4 regions of the Variovorax sp. GW822-FHT04E09 genome follow, and region 3 is predicted to be linked to each of the others. Evidence: predicted binding sites of a transcription regulator. Region 3 holds the regulator's gene; each other region holds the start of a gene.

Region 1 (4,209 bases), on a different contig from region 3:
GGCTGTCCTCGCTGCCGTCGAGCCATTCGGGCGACCACACGCGGTTGAGGTTGTGCACCAGCTGGCGGCTGTCGAAAGGCAGCGCCTCGTTGAAGGACTCGTAGGCCGCCACGTTGGCAAAGCTGACGGTGAGCGTGCCGATCTTCGGGCGCACGCCGGTGTCGAGCAGGTGCGTGGCGGCGGTCATGCCGCAGATCTCGTTGCCGTGCGTCAGCGCGTTGATCAGCACGTGCGGGCCGGGCTTGCCGGACTCGAAGCGGTGCACGTAGTCGATGCCGACATTGCCCTCGCGGTAGGCGGACAGGTCGCGGGGGAGGACTTCGAGGGCGGGGGGAGATTGGGTCATGGGGTGGTGAACAGGTGGGATCGGGGGCCGCCGGCAAGTTTGCTACAGCTGGCAAATTCGTGCCGCGAGCCGCAAATCCCCCGTTGCGGCTCATGTCCTGAGCCGCAACGCCCTCACCAATTCACTTCCCGCTCCGGCGTCGCCGAAATGTGGTGGATCGACAGATCCGCCCCGTCGTACTCCTCCTCCTGCGACAGCCGCAGCCCCATGGTCGCCTTGAGCACGCCGTACACCACGGCACCGCCGATCAGCGCCCAGACCACGCCAAGCAAGGTGCCGATCAGCTGCGCCCACAGGTTCACGCCGCCGATGCCGCCCAGCGCCTGGGTGCCGAAGATGCCGGCCGCGATGCCGCCCCAGGTGCCGCACAGGCCGTGCAGCGGCCACACGCCGAGCACGTCATCGATCTTCCATTTGTTCTGGGTGCGCGTGAACATGAAGACGAAGATGGCGCCGGCCACGCCGCCCGCCACGAGCGCGCCCAGCGGGTGCATGAGGTCGGAGCCGGCGCACACGGCCACGAGGCCGGCGAGCGGGCCGTTGTAGACGAAGCCGGGGTCGTTCTTGCCCATGGCCAGCGCCACCAGCGTGCCGCCGACCATGGCCATCAGCGAGTTGACGGCGACCAGGCCCGATATCTTGTCGATGCTCTGCGCGCTCATCACGTTGAAACCGAACCAGCCCACGCACAGCACCCACGCGCCCAACGCCAGGAACGGGATGTTCGACGGCGGGTGGGCGCTGAGCGAGCCGTCGCCGCGGTAGCGGTTGCGGCGCGCGCCCAGCAGCAGCACGGCCGGCAGCGCGAGCCAGCCGCCCACGGCGTGCACGACGACCGAGCCGGCGAAGTCGTGGAACTCGTGGCCGGTGACCGAGGCGATCCAGCCCTGGATGCCGAAGGCCTTGTTCCAGGCGATGCCCTCGTACAGCGGGTAGACGAAACCGACGATCACCGCGGTGGCGATCAGTTGCGGCCAGAACTTGGCGCGCTCGGCGATGCCGCCCGAGATGATGGCCGGAATGGCCGCCGCGAAGGTCAGCAAAAAGAAGAACTTCACCAGCTCGTAGCCGCTTCTTGCCGACAGTTCGGTGGCGCTGACGAAGAAATGCGTGCCGTAGGCCACGCCGTAGCCCACCAGGAAGTACACGATGGTCGACACCGAGAAGTCGACCAGGATCTTGACCAGCGCATTGACCTGGTTCTTCTTGCGCACGGTGCCCAGTTCCAGGAAGGCAAAGCCGGCATGCATGGCCAGGACCATGATGGCGCCGAGAAGGATGAACAGCGCGTCAGCGCCCTGTTTGAGTGCGTCCATGAGAGCTTCTTGCAGGTTTTTGGTTTGATTTGGTGCGTCGCACCCGAACGGCTCGGGGCGCCGGCGCAAGAAAGCAAAAATGGTGCCTGCAGGCTCTTTGATGGTGCGGAACGACCCAAGAATGGGCCGAATTCGCAGGACGCGCACCGGATCGGAACGCGCCGCCGGAGCGCTCAGCCGCCGCGCAGCGCGTCGCGATACCGCCGGCTGCAGGGCACGCTCGTGCCGTCGTGCATGTGCAGCCGGGCATCGCCGCCGTCGAGCGGCTCGATCTCCTTGATGCGGCCCAGGTTCACCGCGTGGCTGCGGTGCACGCGCACGAAGGTGGCGGGATCGAGCTGGGTCAGGAAGTCGGTGAGCGTGGCGCGCAGCAGGTAGTCGTGGCCGTTGACGTGCAGGCCGACGTAGTTGCCCTCGGCCTGCAACCAGTCGATGTCGGTGGCGGCGATGAGGAATTCGCGGCGCAGCTTGCGCACGAGGAAGCGTTCGGGGCGGGCCGGCGGCGGCGCTACTGGTGGGGGCGTCTCCTGCACGGAGGGTTCGAAACCCTCCGGTTCCGCCAGCGCCTCGGGCATCGGCGCCACGCCCTCTTCCGGCGGATCGAGCACGCGCGCCTCGCCCTGCAGCCGCAGCATGAAGAGCCGGTAGGCCCACACGCCGAAGACCATCGTGGCGTAGACCCGCACGTCCTTCAGGTACTCGTAGCCCCATCGCCCCATGGCGCCGGCGAAGTCGTAGGGCTCGCCGGCCGCCGCGTACACCGCGGCGCGCAACCCGAACATCGCCGCGACGTGCGCCAGGCTCAGGAGCACGCTGGCCACCAGATGCCCGGCGAGAAAGCGCACCCAGTGGTCGCGCGCCAGCGGCGACAGCCAGCGCTCCACGGCCACCAGCACCGGCACCAGGGCCAGCAGCGCGATGTGGCTCGACACCTCCCAGGTGACGACCTCCCAGTTCGCGCGCGGCACGGCGCGGCTGCGGGCGTCGATGAGCGCGACCACGGTGCTGATCGCGGCATGCACCGTCATCAGCACGATCCAGAAGCCGACTTCGACGTACCGCCGGATCGGTTCGTAGCGCTCGTACAGGTTCTTGCGCGGCTCGCTCATGCGGGGATTCTCGCGAACCGGGGGCCGGATTTCATCCCCGGGGGCCACCGTTCGTCACAAATCCGGGGCGATCCGTCCCGGCGGTGGCCCCGGGGGCGGGCGCGGGGGCCACGATGGCCGCCGTTTCTTCGTTCCAGGAGCCCGCCATGCCCACCGATTCCGTTTCAGCCCTCGCCCCGCAGCGCCGCCACGACATCGACGCCCTGCGCGCCCTCGCCTTCCTGCTCGTCATCCTCTACCACGTGGGCATGTACTACGTGGCCGACTGGCCCTGGCACCTGAAGAGCCCGCACGCGGCCGAGTGGCTGCCGTGGCCGATGCGGGTGCTGAACCTGTGGCGCATGGACTTGGTCTTCCTGATCTCGGGCGTGTCGCTCGGCTTCCTGAGCCGGGGCCAGGGCACCTGGGGCCTGCTGCGCAGCCGGGGCCTGCGGCTGATGCTGCCGCTGGCCTTCGGCATGGCGGTGGTCGTGCCCTACCAGGCCTATGCCGAAGGCGTGGCGCGCGGGCTGGTGGCGCCGGGCTTCGGCACCTTCCTGCTGCGCTACCTGTCGATGGGCGCGCCCTGGCCCAAGGGCGCGTTCGCGGGGGCGGAGTTCGGCATCACCTGGAACCACCTCTGGTACCTGCCCTACCTGTTTCTCTACACGGCACTGGTCGCGTTGACGCTGCCGCTGTGGCGCTCGGCGGCCGGCCAGTGGGTGCGGCGGCGCTTCAACGGGCTGCGCGGCTGGCAGCTGCTGATGCTGCCCGCGCTGCCGCTGCTGGCGTGGACGGTGCTGCTGGCGCGGCACTTTCCGGCCACGCACAACCTGGTGTGGGACTTCCACCTGCACAGCATCTACTTCACCGTCTTCCTCTACGGCTACTGGATGGGCGTGGACACGGGCATCTGGCGCGAACTCGAACGGCTGCGCCGCATGTCGCTGCTGCTGGCGGTGGCGGTGATCGGCGCGTTCATCGCGCTGCGCGTCGGGGCCCTTGTTCCGCCCAAAGGGCTGCTGATGGACGTGCTGCGCACGGCCTACCTGTGGCTCGCGGTCGCCACGATCCTGGGCCATGGCCACCGCCACCTGAACCGCCCCTGGCCGTGGCTGCGCTGGGCCAACGAGTCGGTCTACCCCTGGTACATGCTGCACCAGACGCTGATCGTCGCGGGCGTGGCGCTGCTGGTGCCGCTGGCGCTGGGCCCGGTGTGGGAGCCCGTGGCGCTGGTCGCCGTGACCATTGCCGGCTGCTGGCTGCTGACCGACGGGCTGATCCGCCGCATCGGCTGGCTGCGCCCGCTGTTCGGGCTGAAGCGCAAGCCCGAGGCCGAGCCTGCGGCGGTGCTTACGCCGCCTGCTTCGGCTTCGGCGTCGTCGACGCCTCGTCCACCGGCACCAGGATGGCGTTCGCCGTCGCCACGAGCTTGAGCTTGTCTTCGCCCTGGCCTTCA
Region 2 (4,209 bases), on a different contig from region 3:
CTCGGGCGCGGGGTGGCCGAAGCGGCTGCGGTAGCCGGCCTGCACGAGCGCGATGCGCGGGCGCACGGCGTCCAGGAAAACCTCGCTCGACGAGGTCTTGCTCCCGTGGTGTGGCACCAGCAACACGTCGGCCGACAGCCCGGGCGTGCGCGACACCAGCGCGGCCTCCTGCAGTCGCTCGATGTCGCCGGCCAGCAGCACCGTGGCGCGGCCGTTGCCGATGCGCAGCACGCACGACACGGCGTTGGGTCGCGTGAAGCCGAGGTAGTCGCTGTCGAAGGGAAACAGCACCTCGAAGTCAACGCCGTCCCAGGTCCAGCGCTGCCCGGCCTCGCAGCGGCGCGCGGGGCGCAGCGCCTGCAGCGGATGCCCGGCCTCGATGGAACTCAGCAGCGCCGCCTGCGGCTGCATGGCGAGCACGGCGGGGGCGCCGCCGGTGTGGTCGATGTCGCGGTGGCTCAGCAGGAGCATGTCAAGCCGTTCGCCGCGTGCGCGCAGCAGCGGCACGAGCACGCGGTGGCCCGCGTCGCTGTCGAGCCCGTAGCGCGGGCCGGCGTCGTACAGCAGGCTGTGCGTGGCGGTGCGCACGAGCACCGCGTTGCCCTGCCCGATGTCGGCGGCGAGCAGGTCGAACTCGCCCACCGCAGGTCGCGCTGGCTGCCACAGCAGCACCGGCAACAGCAGCGGCAGGCCGAGCGCGCGCATCGACCACGGCAGGCGCATCGCCAATAGCACGCCGCCTGCCACGCCGCTTGCGGCCAGCCACGGAGGCGGCGCAGCCATCGACAGCGTGGCGAACGGCAGCCCGGCGAGTGCCTGCAGCAGCAGCGCGAACAGCTTCACCGCCCCTGCGGCCACGTCCCACAGCGGCGGCACCGCCACGCCGAGCATCGCCAGCGGCGTGATCACCAGCGTCACCCACGGGATCGCGAGCGCGTTGGCCACCAGCCCGACCGCCGACACCTGCTGGAACAGCAGCAGGCTCAGCGGCGTGAGCGCCAGCGTGATCGTCCATTGCTCGCGAAAGAAGCGGCCCAGGCGCGTGAGCGCCCCCACCCGCCCCTCGCCCGGCACCGCCGTGGCGGAGGCGAACAGCACCGCCACGGCGACGAAGCTGAGCCAGAAGCCGGCCTGCATCAGCGCCCATGGATCGGCGGCCACCACGACCGCCGCCGTCAGCAGCCAGACGTGCGGCCACGGCCAGCGCCGACCGGTCAGCCGCAGCAGCGCCACGGCCGCGAGCATCCAGACCGTGCGCTGCGAGGGCACGCCCCATCCGCTGAAGAGCGCATAGAGCGCGGCCAGCAGCACGCCGCCGGCGAGCGCGGCCTGTTGCGCAGGCAGCCGCAGCATGAGCCGGCTGCTGCGCCGCCAGAGCGCGCCCACCACATGCGCAGCGAACCACGCGAACAAAGTGATGTGCAGGCCCGAGATCGACATCAGGTGGGCGACGCCGGTGGCGCGGAACACGTCCCAGTCGGCACGGTCGATGGCGCCCTGGTCGCCGGTGACGAGCGCGGCGATCACGCCGGCCTGCCGCCGGTCGTCCACGCGGGCGAAGACCGCATCGCGCACGGCTTCGCGCGCCCGCTCGATCGGGTGCCGCCAAGTGGTGCCCATCAGTTGCGGCGCGGGGTCGCGCACTCCGGCCCGCACATGGCCTTGCGCATGCACGCCCTGCTCCCACGCCCACAGCTCGCTGTCGAAGCCGTGCGGGTTGAGGTTGCCGTGCGGCGCGCGCAGGCGCACGATCAGTTGCCAGCGCTGGCCGGCATGCACCTCGCCCACGGTGCGCGCGACGGACGCACGTCGCTCGGCGGACTGCTCCCATACGCCGCTGTGTTCGCCGTACCAGGCGAGCGCGATGCGCGAAGGCACCTTCGGCGGCGCATCGCCGCGCGAGGCCTCGGCCCATTGCGCCGCCTCCACGTCGAAACGGAAGCGCGTTCCGATCTCGCTGTGCTGAGGCATCTGCGAGACCACGCCCGTGAGCCGCAGGTCGCGTCCTTCGAGCTGCGGCTCCAGCGCCCCTTGCGCGTAAGCCGTGGCGCGCCATCCGGCCAGGCCCGCGCCGGCCATCGCGCCGCAGGTCAGCGACAGCACGAGCACCGCCCACCGAAGCCCACGCCACCGCCACCGCCACAACAGCCATCCGCCGCCGAGCCCCACGAGCAGCAACGCGACGTAAACACCCGCCGCCCACAGCAGCGGCTGGCGCAGCTGCACCGCCGCGCCGAGCAGCGTGCCGCCCAGCGCAACGAAGGCCCCCGCCCCACCCGCGACAGCGTCGGACGCACGCCGCGACTGCCCTCCCCACACCCCGGAATCCATGATGCAAACCCTCCCCCAACCCACGCTCGATGGCGCGTTAATTGCTTGGCAACTGGGCTAGTATGCGTCTCACCAGAGACATCTTTTCGATGCAACCTCGCTGCACTGCACGCCCCTACGCATGTCCATCCACGCCGCACTCCACCACGTCACCCACTACACATACGACCGCCTGGTGCAGTTGGGCCCGCAAGTCGTGCGACTGCGCCCCGCGCCCCATTGCCGAAGCAATGTGATCTCGTACTCGCTGCGGGTCGAGCCGGCCGAGCACTTCGTCAACTGGATGCAGGACCCGTTCGCCAACTACCAGGCGCGGCTCGTGTTCCCCGAGAAGACGCGCGAGTTCAAGGTCACGGTCGACCTCGTGGTCGAGATGGCGGTCTACAACCCCTTCGACTTCTTCCTGGAGCCGCAGGCCGAGAACTTCCCCTTCAAGTACACGGCCTCGCAGGCCGAAGAGCTGGCGCCCTACCTCGTCACCGAGAAGCCCACGCCGCTGCTGCAGGCCTACCTCGACAAGATCGAGCGCAAGGAACAGCGCACCATCGACTTCCTGGTCGGCATCAACCAGCAGGTGCAGAAGGACGTCAGCTACCTCATCCGCATGGAGCCCGGCGTGCAGACGCCGGAAGAAACGCTGAGCAACGGCAGTGGCTCGTGCCGCGACTCGGGCTGGCTGCTGGTGCAGCTGCTGCGCCATTGCGGCCTGGCCGCGCGCTTCGTGTCGGGCTACCTGATCCAGCTCACGCCCGACGTGAAGGCGCTCGATGGCCCCAGCGGCACCACGGTCGACTTCACCGACCTGCACGCCTGGTGCGAGGTGTTCCTGCCGGGCGCCGGCTGGATCGGCCTGGATGCCACCTCGGGCCTGCTGGCCGGCGAAGGCCACATCCCGCTGGCCTGCACGCCCACGCCGTCGAGCGCCGCGCCCATCGAAGGCGGCGTCGACGAGTCCGAGGTCGAGTTCAGCCACGAGATGAAGGTCACGCGCATCTACGAATCGCCGCGCGTCACCAAGCCCTACACCGAAGAACAATGGGCCGAGGTGCTCGCACTCGGCGACGCGGTCGATGCGCGCCTCGTCGCCGGCGACGTGCGCCTCACGATGGGCGGCGAGCCCACCTACGTCGCCACCAGCGACCGCGACGCGCCCGAATGGAACACCGACGCGCTCGGCCCCACCAAGCGCGGCTACGCCACCGAGCTCGTGCACAAGCTGCGCGCCGAGTACGGCCAGGGCGGCTTCCTGCATTTCGGCCAGGGCAAGTGGTACCCGGGCGAGCAGCTGCCGCGCTGGGCGCTGTCGATCTTCTGGCGCGCCGACGGCCAGACGCTGTGGCACGACCCCGAGCTGTTCGCCGACGAGCGCTTTCCCACGCACTACACGAGCGAGGACGCGCGCCGCTTCACCACCGTGCTGGCGCACAAGCTGGGCCTCACCGAGCGCTACATCCAGCCCGGCTACGAGGACACCTACTACTACCTGTGGCGCGAACGCCGCCTGCCGGTGAACGTCGACCCCTTCGACTCCAAGCTCGACGACGAACTCGAACGCGTGCGCCTGCGCCGCGTGTTCACGCAGAAGCTCGACGCGGTGATCGGCTACATGCTGCCCATCGAACCCGGCAACGCCAACAGCGACACGCCCGCGCTCGCCGGCCCCGGCTGGAAGACCGGCCCCTGGTTCCTGCGCGACGACCGCCTGTTCCTGATCCCGGGCGATTCGCCCATGGGCTACCGCCTGCCGCTCGACTCGCAGCCGTGGGCCAGCAAGGGCGACTACCCGTATCTCATCGAGCGCGACCCGACCGCGCCGCGCGCCGCGTTGCCCAGCGCGTCCGACTACCGCGCGCGCTATGCCACCGCCACCCCGGTGGC
Region 3 (4,209 bases):
GGTGGTCTTGCCGCCTTCCTCGCTGACCCACTCGATGCGCCGCGAGCCGGTGGCGCCCGCATCGGCGCCTTCGGCAAAGCGCAGCCGGTAGGCGCCCTGCTGCTTGAGCACGTCGAGCAGCTTCAGTGTCTGCTGCGCCATCTCGGGGCTGCGGATGAACAGGCCGATCTCGGTGTTGTGAATCTCGGAGCGCGGATCGAAATTCATCGAGCCGACGAACAGGATGCGCTGGTCGATCACCGCCGACTTGGCGTGCAGCCGCCCCACCGAGGTGCCGAACAAACCCAGCCGCACGCTGCGCCGCGTGCGCGCGGAACTCAGCTCGTGCAGCTCGGCGCCCAGCGCCAGCATGTCGGCGCGGTAGCGGCGGTAGGCGGTGTGCACGAGCGGTTCGTCGGTGGCGGCGAGCGAGTTGGTGACCACGCTGATCTTCACGTTGCGTCCGCGGATCTCACGCATCACCTCCAGCCCCGACGCGCCCGGGATCAGGTAGGGCGAGACCAGCGTCACCTCGCTGCGCGCGCGGCGCATCTGCTCGACCACGTTGTAGCGCACGCTGTCCACGTCGAGCAGCGGCACGCCGCCATACGACGCGGTCTTGCCGATCACGCGGTCGGGTGAATCGGCATACGCCTCGGCGGTGGTCCAGATCAGGCCCAGTTTGCCGGCGTCGAGGTCGTCGGCCACCGGGCTGTAGCCGAGCAGGTCGTTGGGCGCGGGCTTGGGCGGCGGCGGCGTGGTGTCGGGGCCGGTGGCGGCGTCGAAGCGGCGCTGCAGCTCCTCGCGCGGCAGGTCGGTGTGCACGACCGCGCCGATCGGGCGCACGTGCGGACTGTTCCAGTACTGGTCGAACAGCACGCCCAGGCGCGGGATCAGCGCACCCGTCACGAAGGTGTCGAGGTCGATGAAGTTCGGGCCGGTGGTGCGGCGGAAGTACTGGTTGCCGATGTTGCGCCCGCCCGCCACCGCCATCGCGCCGTCGGCGATGAAGAGCTTGTTGTGCATGCGGCGGTTGACGCGGCTGAAGTCGAACAGCGAAGCGGTGAAGCGCTTCAAGAGGCTGCCGCGCCCGGCCGGGAACGGGTTGAACAGGCGCAGCTCCACGTTCGGCGTGGCGGCCAGGCCGAGCAGCAGCTCGTCTTCGCCAGAGGTGTACAGGTCGTCCATCAACAGGCGCACGCGCACGCCGCGCTGGGCCGCATCGCGCAGGGTGCGCAGCAGGTAGCGGCCGGTCTCGTCGTTCTCGATCTGGTAGTACTGCACGTCGAGCGTGCGCTGCGCGCGGCGCGCCAGCTGCAAGCGCGTGTCGAAGGCGAAGTCGCCGCCGGGCATCAGGCGAAAGCCGCTGAGGTCGGGGTCGGGCTGCGAGGCCAGCGCGATCTTGCCGAGCGCGGTGTCGGTCGAGACGGTGATGGCCTTGGTGGGCGGGCGCGGTGCGTCGTCGGGCAGCGTTGCGCAGCCGGCAAACAGCAGCGCCGCCGCGACGACGACCACCCAATGCCCACAGCGCGACAGCAGGCGGCTCGTCATCGTCGGTCTTCTAGAGTGCCTTGCGCAGATTGGCGGGCGCGATGCGCAGCGCTTCGCGGTACTTGGCGACGGTGCGGCGCGCGCACTCGATGCCCTGCTCTTTCAGCATCTCGGAAATCTGGCTGTCGGACAGCGGCTTCTTGATGCTCTCGGAACTCACGAACTGCTTGATGAGCGCGCGCACCGCGGTGCTCGACGCGTTGCCGCCGGTCTCGGTGCCCAGCGCCGAGCCGAAGAAGTACTTCAGCTCGACCGTGCCGAAGGGCGTGGCCATGTACTTGGCGGTGGTCACGCGCGAGATGGTCGACTCGTGCAGGCCCAGCTCGTCGGCGATCTCGCGCAGCACCAGCGGGCGCATGGCCAACTCGCCGTGCACGAAGTAGCTCTTCTGGCGCTCGACGATGGCGTTGCTCACGCGCAGGATGGTGTCGAAGCGCTGCTGGATGTTCTTGATGAACCAGCGCGCCTCCTGCAGCCGCTGCGACAGCGCCTGGCTGCCTTCGCCCTTGTGCGACTTGAGCGCGCCGGCGTAGATGTCGTGCACGCGCAGGCGCGGCATGACCTCGGGGTTGAGCATGACGCGGAACTTCACGTTGGTGCCGCGCCCGGTCTTGGTGACGATCACGTCGGGAATGACGATGTTGCGCTCGACGTCGACGAAACGGCGGCCCGGCTTGGGTTCGAGCCGCGCAATGATCTGCAGCGCCGAGCGCACCAGGTCTTCGTTGGTGCGCGTGAGCGTGGCCAGGCGCTTGAAGTCGCGCCGCGCGAGCAGCTCCATGGGCTGCTTGCAGATCGCGATGGCGGTCTTGCGGATGAGCGCTTCGGCCTCGGTCTCGTCTTCGCTGGCGAGCGCCTTCAGCTGGATGCTCAGGCATTCGCCGAGGTCGCGCGCGCCGACGCCCACCGGCTCCAGGCTCTGCAGCAGGCCCAGCGCCACCTGGAAGTGGTGCACGAGGTCGTCGAACTGGTCGTTGTCGTCGCCCGCCAGGCCCGAGGCCAATGCGGGCAGCGAGTCTTCGAGGTAGCCGTCGTCGTTGAGCGACTCGATCAAAAAGCGCAGCGCGGCGCAGTCGTTTTCATTGAGCCGCAGGCTCAGCGCCTGGCGGTGCAGGAACGACTGCAGCGACTCCTGGCTGCGCGCGAGTTCGGTGGCGTCGGCACGCTCGTCGTCGCCCAGGTTGTTCTGGCGCGCGGGCGCATCGCTGCCCCACTCGCTGTCGTCGGGCGCCATGTCGACGGTGCCGTCGCCTTCCCAGTCGGGCTCGCGCTCGGCGATCTCGGCGGCGGGGCCGTCGGTGTCGGGGGTCGAGGTGGTGGTGTCGCTGGACGTGGAGGACGTGCTGGCGGCGGACGGCGTGAACTCGGCCTCCCCCTCGCCCGCGTCGTCGCGCGGCACCGGCGCATCGGCCGTGTCCAGCCCGAACTCCTCGCGCGCCGCTTCTTCCGCGGTGCGTTCAAGGAACGGGTTCTCGTCCAGCATCTGCTCCACCTCCTGGCTCAGTTCGAGCGTGGAGAGCTGCAGAAGCCGGATCGACTGCTGCAGCTGAGGCGTCAAGGCCAGATGCTGCGAGACGCGAAGGGACAGCCCTTGCTTCATGGAGACCCGACCCTCCCTTACATGCGGAAGTGCTCGCCCAGGTACACCCTGCGTACCTCGGCGTTGTCGACGATCTCCGAGGGTGTGCCTTGTGCCAGCACGTGCCCGTCGCTGATGATGAACGCGTGATCGCAGATGCCCAGCGTTTCACGCACGTTGTGGTCGGTGATGAGCACGCCGATGCCGCGCTCTTTCAGGAAACTGATGATCCGCTGGATCTCGATCACCGCGATCGGGTCGATGCCGGCGAAGGGCTCGTCCAGCAGGATGAAGCGCGGCTGGGTGGCCAGCGCGCGTGCAATTTCAACGCGGCGGCGCTCGCCGCCCGACAGCGCGAGCGCGGGCGAATCGCGCAGGTGGTCCACGCGCAGGTCGGCCAGCAGGTCGGCCAGGCGCTCTTCGGTGTGCTGCTTGGTCAGCGGCATCATGCGGCCGTTGGCGTCGGGCTCGCGTTGCAGCTCGAGCACGGCGCGCACGTTTTCCTCGACCGTGAGCTTGCGGAAGATCGAGGCTTCCTGCGGCAGGTAGCTCAGGCCCATGCGCGCGCGGCGGTGGATGGGCATGTGGGCGATGGGCTCGCCGTCGATGGTGATCTCGCCGGCGTCGGCGCGCACCAGCCCGACGATCATGTAGAACGAGGTGGTCTTGCCCGCGCCGTTGGGGCCGAGCAGTCCGACGACCTCGCCCTTTTGCACGTCGAGCGAGACGTCTTTCACGACCGTGCGGCTGCCGTAGCTCTTCTTGAGGCCGCGCGCCACGAGGCGGCTGCCTGGAATGCCGTCGGCGGTCTGGGTTCCTGCGGTTTCGATCACTTGCGCCCTTCCCCTTCGGTGCCGCCCAGCGTGGTGGTCGGGCGCAGCCCGGCGCCGGGCGCGGGGGTGGGTGCCGGGGCCGCGGGCTTCTTGCCACCGGCCGCCGGTGCGGAGCCGGGCGCCGCCGGGGCCGGCGTGGCCTTCGGCGTGAGGATGGCCTTCACGCGGCCGCCACCGCCCGCCGAGACGCCGGCGTTCGGCGGCACGAGGGAACCGTTGACGGTGTAGGTGTCGTTGCTCTGGTCATAGACGATCAGCGCGCCGCTG
Region 4 (4,209 bases), on a different contig from region 3:
CTCACCCAGGATCCACGACAGGGCCGCGGCGGCGGTGGCGAGCACCGTGTTCACGAAGGCCAGGCCGGCGGCGGCGTTGGCCGCACCTGCCGAGCCGGCGTTGAAGCCGAACCAGCCGACCCACAGCAGCGAGGCGCCGACCATGGTGAGCGTGAGCGAGTGCGGCGTGAAGGCTTCCTTGCCGTAGCCCACGCGCTTGCCGACCATGTAGGCACCGACCAGGCCGGCGATACCGGCGTTGATGTGCACCACGGTGCCGCCGGCGAAGTCCAGCGCGCCGTCCTTGCCCAGCAGGCCGCCGCCCCACACGATGTGGGCCATGGGCACATAGCTGAAGGTGAACCAGATCACCGAGAACAGCAGCACGGCCGAGAACTTGGCGCGTTCCGCGAAAGCGCCGACGATCAGCGCCACGGTGATGGCCGCGAAGGTGCCCTGGAAGGCGAAGAACACGTATTCGGGAATCGTGGTCAGCGCGCCGAAGGTCTCCTGCGTGATGCCCTTCATGAAGATCTTGTCGAAGCTTCCGAAGAAGTTGCCGTCGCCCGTGAAGGCCAGGCTGTAGCCGTAGATGGCCCACAGCAGGCTGATGAGCGAGAAGATCACGAAGACCTGCATCAGCACCGACAGCATGTTCTTGGAACGGCCCAGGCCGCCGTAGAACAGCGCCAGGCCGGGAATGGTCATCAGGATCACGAGCAGGGTCGAGGTGAGCATCCAGGCGGTGTCGCCGGAGTCGACCTTGGGCGCGGGGGCGGCGGCCGGTGCGGCGGGCGCAGCTTCGGCAGCAGCGGGTGCTGCAGCCGCTGCAGGCGCGGGCGCAGCCGCGGCAGGTGCGGCAGGTGCCGACGCAGCCGGTGCCTCAGGGGTGGCGGCGGGTGCCTGGGCCAGCGCCGAAGTACCGGCGACGAGGACGCTCAAGCCGAGCGCAAGAGAGACAAGAAGTTTTTTCATAGTCGTTGTTCTTTCGGGCCAGGACTCGATCAGAGGGCTTCGCGACCCGTTTCGCCGGTGCGGATGCGCACGACCTGCTCGAGGTTGTAGACAAAGATCTTGCCGTCGCCGATCTTCCCGGTGCGCGCGGCGCCTTCCACCGCCTCGATCACGCGGTCGACCAGCTCGTCGGAGATGGCCGCCTCGATCTTCACCTTGGGCAGGAAGTCGACCACGTACTCGGCGCCGCGGTACAGCTCGGTGTGGCCCTTCTGGCGACCGAAGCCCTTCACTTCCGTGACGGTGATGCCCTGCACGCCGATGGCCGAGAGCGCTTCGCGCACCTCGTCGAGCTTGAACGGTTTGATGATGGCTGTGACCAGCTTCATGATGAGTTGCTCCTTCTGGATGGATGAAAGGCGGCGCGGCAACGTGGGCCGCGCCTGGTTGTTGTGTCGATTACAGCGTCTTCGTCAGCGTGAGGATGAAGCGTGCCTTGTTGGGCGAGTAGTAGGTGGTGCCGAAGGTGCCGAAGTCGGGGATCTCGATGCCCGGGTAGGCCACGACCTGGTAGTTGGACTTCTTGTTGGCGCCCTGCACCGAGCCGGTGAGCGTCAGGCCGCTGCCGAAGTCGTAGGTGGCGCCGATGTTGTAGTCCACGTAGCTCTTGTAGCCCAGGCTGCGGATGTCGCTGGACATGTTGGTGAAGCCGACGGCGGCCTTGAGCGTGACCTTGGGCACGATCTCCTTGCTGTAGGCCAGGTTCAGGTAGCCGGTGTTGCGGCCCTTCAGGCCCGAGCCCGTCTTGGCGCCGGCGTAGCCGAAGTAGTCCTTGGACACCGTGTGCGAGTACTTGGCCGTGAACGAGCCGAAGCTGTCGTTGGCGTAGGTGGCGCCCACGTACAGCTCGGTGGTGTTGCCCACCGAGTTGCCCGGGTAGATGTAGGTGAGCGCGCCCACGTCCATGTCGACCGGGCCGGCCTTGAACTTGTAGCCGCCGTACAGGTCGCTCTCGATGCTGTTGCCCTTGAGCCAGTTGACGCTGGAGTTCCAGTTGCCGATGTAGAAGCCGCTGTCGCCGAAGGCGTAGTCGAAGCCGCCCTGGATGGCGGGCTTGAAGCCCTTGGTCTTGGCGTAGTCGTTCTTGCCGATCATGTCCTGGTCCTGGCCGCGGAACTTGTAGTTCGTGGTCAGCGAGACATTGCCCGTGAGCAGGGGCGCGGGCGCCGGAGCGGCGGCGTCGGCGGCCTGGGCCATGGCGGCGCCCGAGGCGGTCAGTGCAGTGGCCAGAACGATCAACGCCTGGGCGGCGGTACGGTGCGTCATCAGGGAACTCCTCGCAAGTGTGTTGTTGGACCTGAGCACCCTCAAAGCAGGGAGCGTGCCAAACTGCACGAATACCGCCCCGGCCAGAGGGCGCAGGTGTCCGGCGATGAGCGCCAAATCGTTACAAGCCCTGTTTCCGGCAGTTGCACACGCTTGCACGCTGCACGGTCCTGGGCTTGCACGTCGCAGGCGCACCAACTTGGGGAAAGGGAGAAAAATGAGTCTGTCTTTGGTGCAAAGCCGCGCCTTGCTCGGCCTGGAGGCCGCCGCCGTCACGGTCGAGGTGCATCTGGCGAACGGCCTGCCGAGCTTCACGCTGGTCGGGCTGGCCGAGACCGAGGTCAAGGAGGCGCGCGAACGCGTGCGCTCGGCGATCCAGAACGCCGGGCTCGAATTTCCGACCAACAAGAAGATCGTCGTCAACCTCGCCCCGGCCGACCTGCCGAAGGATTCGGGCCGCTTCGACCTGCCCATTGCCCTGGGCATCCTCGCGGCCAGCGGGCAGATCGAGAACGCCCGGCTGGCCGGCCATGAGTTCGCCGGCGAGCTGTCGCTGTCGGGCGAACTGCGCCCCGTGCGTGGCGCGCTCGCGATGGCCGTGGCCACCTACACGCAAGGCACGACTGTGCGGCTGGTGCTGCCCCTGGACAGCGCCCAGGAGGCCGCGCTGGTGCCCGGCGCGCAGGTGTACGGCGCCAAGCACCTGCTCGACGTGGTGCGCCAGTTCGTCGCCAGCGGCGGCGGGCCGGTCGATGCGAGCGACGACGGCTGGACCCGCGTGCGCGCCGCGTCCGGCGACGGCGCCCCGCGCTATGCCGACCTGGCCGACGTCAAGGGCCACACCGGCGCCAAGCGCGCGCTCGAGATCGCCGCGGCCGGTGGCCACAGCCTGCTCATGGTGGGCGAGCCGGGCTCGGGCAAGTCGATGCTGGCACACCGCTTCGCCGGCCTGCTGCCGCCGATGAACGTGGACGAGGCGCTGGAAAGCGCGGCCATCGCCAGCCTCGACGGCCGGCTGGCGCCCGAGCGCTGGATGAGCCGGCCGACGGCCACGCCGCACCACACGGCGAGCGCGGTGGCGCTGGTGGGCGGCGGCTCGCCGCCCCGGCCGGGCGAGATCTCGCGCGCGCACCACGGCGTTCTGTTTTTGGACGAATTCCCCGAGTTCACGCGCGCCGCCCTCGAAGCGCTGCGCGAGCCGCTGGAGACCGGCACCATCACGATCACCCGCGCCGCCCGGCGCGCGGAGTTTCCGGCGCGCTTCCAGCTCATCGCCGCGATGAACCCCTGCCCCTGCGGCTACCTCGGCTCCACGCTGAAGCCCTGCCGCTGCACGCCCGAGCGCGTCGCGCGCTACCAGGGCAAGCTCAGCGGCCCGCTGCTGGACCGCATCGACCTGCACATCGAGGTGGCGGCCGTGTCGGCGCCGCAGCTGCTCGATGCGCCGGCGGGCGAATCGACCGACAGCATCCGCGCGCGCGTGGTGGGCGCACGCGACCGCGCGCTGCAACGCCAGGGCCATGCGAACCAGGCGCTGCAGGGCCGCGCGATCGACACGCACGCCGTGCTCGACGGCCCCGCCCGCCAGCTGCTGCAGCAGGCGGCCGCGCGGCTGGGCTGGTCGGCGCGCAGCACGCACCGCGCACTGAAGGTGGCACGCACCATCGCCGACCTCGCGGGGCAGGACGCCGTGCAGGCGGCGCACGTGGCGGAGGCGGTGCAGTACCGCCGCGCATTGCGCACCGGCACGCCCTGACGCGCCGCCCTCTTACTTGAACTCGTGGCTCACCACCGGTGCGGACTTGCTGTCCTGCACCGTCACGCGCTGGCGGTAGGCCGTGAGGTCGCCGTTGCGTACTTCGATGGTGTAGATGCCGGGGCGCAGCGGCAGCGACTTGAGCGGCGGGCTCACGCCGCGGTCGGCGCCGTCGACGAAGACCTGGCCCCAGG

What was found. The regulator sigma-54, encoded in region 3, starts transcription at its own class of promoters, with help from an activator protein. The targets are predictions, from matches to a motif close to TGGCANGNAANCTGCTTT.
Region 1: a site for sigma-54 is predicted at 1,733-1,750, ahead of AC1RL8_RS12155 (ammonium transporter). Genes of this name have one in related genera too.
Region 2: a site for sigma-54 is predicted at 2,362-2,379, ahead of AC1RL8_RS10570 (transglutaminase family protein). Genes of this name have one in related genera too.
Region 4: a site for sigma-54 is predicted at 2,303-2,320, ahead of AC1RL8_RS27235 (TorF family putative porin). Genes of this name have one in related genera too.

Annotation. Positions count from the first base shown of each region.
Region 1 is NZ_JBXAMR010000003.1:14,940-19,148, forward strand. It holds gene AC1RL8_RS12150 (M14 family metallopeptidase) at 1-346, opposite strand, end outside; gene AC1RL8_RS12155 (ammonium transporter) at 460-1,662, opposite strand; gene AC1RL8_RS12160 (LytTR family DNA-binding domain-containing protein) at 1,836-2,771, opposite strand; gene AC1RL8_RS12165 (acyltransferase family protein) at 2,918-4,186, shown strand; gene AC1RL8_RS12170 (PaaI family thioesterase) at 4,104-4,209, opposite strand, start outside.
Region 2 is NZ_JBXAMR010000002.1:673,216-677,424, reverse strand. It holds gene AC1RL8_RS10575 (DNA internalization-related competence protein ComEC/Rec2) at 1-2,331, opposite strand, end outside; gene AC1RL8_RS10570 (transglutaminase family protein) at 2,453-4,209, shown strand, end outside.
Region 3 is NZ_JBXAMR010000010.1:65,423-69,631, reverse strand. It holds gene AC1RL8_RS28720 (phospholipase D family protein) at 1-1,530, opposite strand, end outside; gene rpoN (RNA polymerase factor sigma-54) at 1,541-3,130, opposite strand; gene lptB (LPS export ABC transporter ATP-binding protein) at 3,148-3,942, opposite strand; gene lptA (lipopolysaccharide transport periplasmic protein LptA) at 3,939-4,209, opposite strand, start outside.
Region 4 is NZ_JBXAMR010000008.1:224,835-229,043, forward strand. It holds gene AC1RL8_RS27225 (ammonium transporter) at 1-954, opposite strand, end outside; gene glnK (P-II family nitrogen regulator) at 984-1,322, opposite strand; gene AC1RL8_RS27235 (TorF family putative porin) at 1,393-2,259, opposite strand; gene AC1RL8_RS27240 (YifB family Mg chelatase-like AAA ATPase) at 2,477-4,015, shown strand; gene AC1RL8_RS27245 (serine/threonine-protein kinase) at 4,028-4,209, opposite strand, start outside.